Regions from separate parts of the Agarivorans gilvus genome, predicted to be linked through region 2. Evidence: predicted binding sites of a transcription regulator. Region 2 holds the regulator's gene; the other holds the start of a gene.
The links. The regulator ArgR, encoded in region 2, controls arginine synthesis, uptake and breakdown. The targets are predictions, from matches to a motif close to ANTGAATANNTATTCANT.
Positions count from the first base shown of each region.

Region 1 (3,427 bases), 240 kb from region 2:
GTGCTGTTGACCCGAAATGTAACCGCGATACCAGTCAACCGATAGCAATTTGCTCATGGTGGCTGGGGCGTTATTTAAGTCATCTAAGGTTTCAAACAACGGCGCTACCGGCAAACGGAACGGGCAGCCCGCTTCTTGCAACAACAGTTGCACTGCTAATACGTCTGAAGGTTCACTGGCCATGGATATAATGTAAATACCCAAGGCTTCGCGCTCTTGTTTGGCAATAATGGCACAGGTATCGAGCACTTCTTGTACCGCGTCACTAGGTTCCCAATCGCGTGGGAATAGCGGGCGTTTTGAGTTTAGCTCTTGCAATAAGAAGTGCTGTTTATCGGTTTCATTCCAGTGAGCGTAATCACCCATGCCTAGGTAGCGGGTAATTTCTGAGAACACTTCTTCATGACGGCCGCTATCTTGGCGAATATCTAAACGCAGCAGATTAATGCCGAAACAGGCAATACGACGTAGCAAATCAAGTAAGGTGCCATCGGCAATAATGCCCATGCCACAGTCTTGTAGTGAGTAATAACAAAGTTCTAAAGGCTCACGTAGCTGCTCGGTATTAGTAATAATATCGCGTGCTTCGGTGTATTGGCCTTTTAACTTGGCGGTTAAGTAGTCGTGAGTTTCTTGTAGCTCGCTGCGCAGTATTTTTAACAAGGCGCGGTAAGGTTCACGCTGCTCGCCGGTTTGTTCGAGTAAGGCCTCGTTGGCATCACTCATCGACAGCTCACTCACTAGGGTCTGGATTTCTTTTAGGTAAAGATCCACCGCCACCCAGCGGCTAGAGAGTAATACTTCTTCGGTCACTTTGGCGGTCACGAAGGGGTTACCGTCACGGTCGCCGCCCATCCATGATGAGAACACCACTGGTGCTGCGTCTAGTGCTAAACGCATATCGAAGTGCTGGCCGAGCTTTTTATCTAGTTGGCGAACAAATTCGGGAACCGCCTGCCAGAGTGAATTTTCAATAACCGCAAAACCCCACTTGGCTTCGTCTACCGGCGTTGGGCGCTGCTTACGAATTTCATCAGTGTGCCAGGCTTGGTTAATTAGCTGTTCTAAGCGGCCCAATAGTTGATTGCGTTCTTGTTCTGGCAAATCAAGCTCTAACCAGTCTAAGCAGTTGTTTATGGCAACGTGCTTATTAATCAAGGTACGGCGAGTCACTTCGGTGGGGTGAGCGGTTAATACCAGCTCGATGTTGAGCTGGGCCACTGCATGGTGGATTTCAGCCTCACTGAGTTTTTCACTTTTTAGCTTGTTGAATACTTGATCAATAGGGTCTTGAGCACAGGTGCTGCCTTCGCAATTACGTGAAATGGTGTGGAATTGCTCGGCGATGTTAGCCAAGTTTAGGAACTGGCTAAATGCACGGGTTACCGGTAAGAGTTCATCGTCACTTAAGTTGCGTAGCAACTCGAGTAGTTGTTCACGGGCTTGATCATCATCATTGCGCGAAGCTTTCGCCAATTGGCGAATGGTTTCCACTTTCTCTAGAAACGCTTCTCCCATGTGGCTTTTAATGGTATTGCCAAGCAGCTGTCCGAGTAAATTAACGTTTCCTCGTAACGACGCGTTGATTTCCTGAGGCATATTCTGGCTCATCGTTTTTCCTTCACTGTTTGCGTTTGCTAGCGATTTTGAAATTTTTTTACTAAATCACCCTTTTTCTGATGCAAAAACATACCTAAAACTGCTCTCATAGTCAAAAAATGTAATTTAATTACATTTTAAGAGGTATATCTGCTTCAGTTCAGCCTTTAACTATAAGTCTTAAAACCGGCTAATAGAACCGCTAGTTACTTATAACTTATCTATTGTAATGATAGATTTGAGCAATGTTAAATAAAAATTCATTTTTATTGCATAAATTAATACCTATGTTATGCTCCGCATATAGTGAAGATGTGGCATATTTTAACGCTGAATAAATCAACAATTTTATTCATATCAGGCGAGGGATATGCGGCATGCGAAGAGCAGGAATCGAGGAATATACAGCATGTTAAAAACAGCGATTGTTGGCGCAAGTGGCTACACAGGAGCAGAGTTGGCCGGTTATGTTAGCCGTCATTCACACTTACAATTGGCGGGTTTATATGTATCTGAAAATAGTTTAGATGCCGGCAAGCCTCTATCTAGCTTACACGGTAAGTTACGTGGTGTGGTTGACTTACCAGTACAACCGCTAGTTGTAGCTGATATTGCCCAGCAGTTTGCTGATGTTGATGTGGTGCTGTTAGCCACAGCTCATGAAGTAAGCCACGACTTAGCGGCTAGTTTTTTACAGGCAGGTTGTCAGGTGTTTGATTTATCAGGTGCGTTCCGCGTGAATAGTGCCGAGTTTTATCAACAGTTCTATGGTTTTACTCACCAATTCCCCGAGCTGTTAGCGCAGGCGGTATACGGCTTGGCTGAATGGAATGCCGAGCAAATTAAACAAACGGATTTAGTGGCGGTGGCAGGCTGTTACCCCACTGCCGCTTTAACGGCTCTAAAACCCTTAGTGGAAGCTGGGCTAATAGACTCCGCCAGCAAGGTTGTGATTAACGCCACCAGTGGCGTTAGTGGGGCTGGGCGTAAGGCTTCTCTTACTACTTCTTTTTATGAAGTGAGTTTAGCACCTTACGGCGTATTTACTCACCGCCATCACCCTGAAATTGAGGCCCATCTTGGCCACCCTGTTATTTTTACTCCGCACTTGGGTAATTTTAAACGAGGCATCTTGGCGACCATGAATATTTGCTTAAAAGCCGGCACCACCGAGCAGCAAGTTAATCAGGCATATCAGCAAGCCTATGCGGATCAAAATATTGTGCGCATTCTAGAAGGGCAATGGCCGGCCATCAGTAAGGTGGAACATACTCCATTTATCGATTTGGCGTGGCAACAGCAAGGCGATGATTTAATCGTGGTATCGGCTGAAGACAACTTACTCAAAGGGGCGGCCAGTCAGGCGATTCAATGTGTCAACATTCGTAACGGTTTTGCCGTTACTGAAGCACTAATTTAAGGCTGAATATGAAACCATTAGTGATTAAGTTAGGCGGGGCGGTATTAAATAATGCCGAGGCCTTAAATAATTTATTTGTCGCCTTGCAGCAAGTTAAACAGGCCATCGTATTAGTGCATGGTGGTGGCGTGGTAGTTGAAGATGTTCTCAGCAAGATGGGCTTTGTTTCAGAGAAGCTTGATGGTTTACGGGTTACCCCTAAAGAGCAAATTCCCTATGTTGTAGGCGCTTTGGCGGGTACCAGCAATAAGTTGCTGCTAGCGCAAGCCTTAAAGTCGGGCCTATCGGCGGTGGGCCTGTGCTTAAGTGATGCGGGCAGCTGTAAGGTGAGCGCCATGGATCCGCGTTTGGGGCATGTGGGTGAGGCCACTGAAGGCAACCCAGCATTATTGACTAGTTTAATTGAGC
Region 1 covers NZ_CP013021.1:2,090,339-2,093,765, reverse strand. Annotated here, with positions in the region: gene ppc (phosphoenolpyruvate carboxylase) at 1-1,611, opposite strand, end outside; gene argC (N-acetyl-gamma-glutamyl-phosphate reductase) at 2,009-3,019, shown strand; gene argB (acetylglutamate kinase) at 3,028-3,427, shown strand, end outside.
Region 1: the regulator ArgR is predicted to act here: its motif matches at 1,847-1,864, upstream of argC (N-acetyl-gamma-glutamyl-phosphate reductase).

Region 2 (3,427 bases):
AAGGTAAGATTTCAACTACACCTTGCGCACCAAGACGCACTGGCTGAGCAAAAAACTGTGCGTGCTCACTACCGCCATCGACGTAGGCGCATTCAACAACCTCTTCGCCCTGAGCCGCTTTAACCAAAGACAAACAAAAACGCGCTGCTGCTTGGCCCATAGAAAGCGTGGCACTGCCGCCACCGGCTTTAGCTTCAACCACTTCAGTACCCGCATTTTGAATACGTGTGGTCATCGCAGCGATTTCTTCATCGGTAAAAGAAATGCCTTCTAGCTGAGACAATAAAGGCAGAATGGTCACGCCACTGTGGCCGCCAATCACGTTCAGTTTAATGTCGGCTGGGTTTAAGCCTTTCGCTTCAGCAATAAAGGTCTCAGAGCGAATCACATCAAGCGTGGTCACACCAAATAATTTAGCGGGATCATAAACGCCAGCTTTTTTCAGTACCTCTGCGGCGATTGGCACAGTGGTATTCACTGGGTTGGTAATAATACCTATGCAAGCTTTAGGGCAGGTTGCAGCCACTTTTTCAATTAGGTTTTTAACAATACCAGCATTGATGTTGAACAGATCCGAACGATCCATTCCTGGCTTACGCGCCACACCAGCTGAGATTAATACGATGTCTGCTCCTTCTAAGGCTGGGCTAGGGTCTTCACCAGCAAATCCTTTAATCGCCACTTGTGTAGGAATGTGGCTCAAGTCAACAGCAACACCTGGGGTTACTGGAGCAATATCATATAGCGAAAGTTCAGAACCAGCGGGTAACTGGGTTTTTAATAGTAATGAAAGGGCTTGGCCAATTCCGCCTGCAGCTCCTAATACGGCAACTTTCATCCAACTTCTCCATGCTTTTTTTGTAGTGGTAGAGGGGACGTCTATAAAGACTCTGACAAGATAACGGAATACACCTAAAAATACAATTTGGTAACATTTTTAAAGCAAGTTAAAAACAGTAAAACCTTGCCTCTATCACACTTTAACAACACTGTATAAGACCTTGGTCTAACAGACTTTACTGTTTAAAATAGTGCTTGTATAGGCTTAGGTAGCGACCATTGTTTTTTAACACAGTAAGGGCGTGATTGATTTGTTGTAACAAACTTGGATTTTGTTTAGATACGGCAATGCCCAAGCCCCCTACCGGATATTTTGGCTCAACTTGAGTAACAAAACCTGTATGACTAGCAAGCCAATACTGCGCAGCAGCCGCATCTAAAAAAACCGCATCAATTTTACCTTGGCTTAAATTAGCCAGTGCTAGCTGATAACTCGGATAGGAAATTGACAATAATTCGGGGCGTTGACTGCGCAGAAAATGCTGAAAACTAGAGCCACTTTGTACCGCAATAACCGAAAAGTCAGCCAACTCAAACCCAGCATGACTAATGTATACCGCGGTATTTTCGAAATAAGGCTGGCTAAAGCTCACTTGCTCTAAGCGAGCATTGGTAATATCTAAGGCCGATATGGCTAAGTCATAATTACCCTCGGCCACGCTGTCCAATAAACTATCAAAAGGCTGATGGTAAAACTCACAGCGTCGCTTAATTTGCTGGCATAGCGCCTTGGTCAGGGCTATATCAAAACCCACAATCTGTTTATGTTCATTAAAGCTCTCGAAAGGGGGGTAAGAGGCTTCGGTTACCACTCGCAATGGCACCTCTTCGGCGACTAGCCAATTGCTAAATAGGAGGGTAATAAAAAACAAAAACTTAAGCCACATCGTTCGCTACTCGTTTAGGATGAACTGCTTATATTAATCTAGCTTAGCAAAGCCTCCCAACTAATTAAAAGTTCGCCATTGTTCAAATTTGTGCCCAAGCATGCATTTATATGCACAAATGTCGAATAAAGTTGATATAAGCCATAAACTTGGCGACAATAAGCACGGATTTATAAGCTCGGATCACCGATGAAATATAGCGATAAACAAGAACAATTAATTAAAGCCTTCAAGTCACTGTTGAAAGAAGAACGGTTTGGCTCACAAGCTGAAATTGTTACCGCCTTGCAAGAGCAGGGCTTCGAAAACATTAACCAATCCAAAGTATCCCGCATGCTGAGTAAATTTGGCGCGGTGCGTACCCGCAATGCGAAAATGGAAATGGTTTATTGCCTACCAGCAGAACTGGGGGTGCCCACCGTTTCCAGCCAATTAAAAATATTGGTATTAGAAATGGACTATAACGATGCATTGATCGTTATTCATACCAGTCCAGGGGCGGCGCAATTAATCGCCAGGCTACTTGACTCACTGGGTAAAGCCGAAGGCATTTTAGGTACCATCGCCGGCGATGACACCATCTTTATCACGCCAACCCGTGATGTTGCTATTGCCGACGTTTACCAGTCAGTAAAAGAACTATTTGAAGCTGGATAACTCACCTCAACGCTGTTCTAAGGCTCTTATTCAAGGCAAGTTGCGCAGTAATAGTGGGCTATTGTACGCAAACTTAACGCCGAGGATGGCTTTAAGGGCGGTACTAACCTAATCCAAGTTATGATTAACTCCCTATCTTCGCTAAAGCTAGGCTTTAGCGAAGATATATGCCGCCTCTGTCGCTACCGACAACCACACCTTGGTTCCGGTACTCGCCTGCCAATGATCACGCATACGCGCATGTATTACTCGCTCAGGCATACTAGGTAACTGTAATCTAAAGTGCGTTTCATCACCCATGGCATGAACCGAAATCACCCTCGCTTCAACGTACTGACTGTTTTCTAGTTGGTGCACCACGATATCTTTTGCCCGTACAATTACGTCTACAGCCTGAGCTTCGGCTATCTGCTCGGTCAAAAAACACCCCAAAGGCGTATCAACTCTGCCTTGCTTCACATAACTTTCAAAACGGTTGCTCGGCCCAAACAAAGCAGCCACAAAAGCATTTGTTGGTCGTTGGTAAATCTCTTGAGGGCTATCATTTTGCACAATTCTCCCCTGCTCCATCACCACAATTCTATCAGCAATAAACATCGCCTCTAAGGGATCGTGGGTAACCATCACCGCAGGAGTATTGCTTTTTTTCAAGACATCGAGGGTTTCTTCACGTACTTGTTGACGTAAGTGTTCATCTAAGGCAGAAAAGGGCTCGTCGAGTAACAAAGTGCTCGGTTCTGGCGCTAGCGCGCGAATTAAGGCCACCCGTTGCTGCTGGCCACCAGACAAGGTGTGAGGGAAACGTTCCAACAAACCCTGCATGCCCATGGAGGTCAAACTGTCTTCAATCCACTGCTTTCGCTGTGGAATATTTTGCTGTTTACGTAAGCCGTACTCTATATTCTTACGCACGCTCATGTGTGGAAACAAGGCATAGTCTTGAAACATCATGCCAATACTGCGCTGCTCTGGTGCCATATGGATCGCTTGCTCTGGCGCGGCAACTAGCTGTTGCTGCAAATATAACTCACCACTTTGTAGGC
Region 2 covers NZ_CP013021.1:1,851,056-1,854,482, forward strand. Annotated here, with positions in the region: gene mdh (malate dehydrogenase) at 1-838, opposite strand, end outside; gene AR383_RS08650 (transporter substrate-binding domain-containing protein) at 1,017-1,727, opposite strand; gene argR (transcriptional regulator ArgR) at 1,917-2,384, shown strand; gene AR383_RS08660 (ABC transporter ATP-binding protein) at 2,532-3,427, opposite strand, start outside.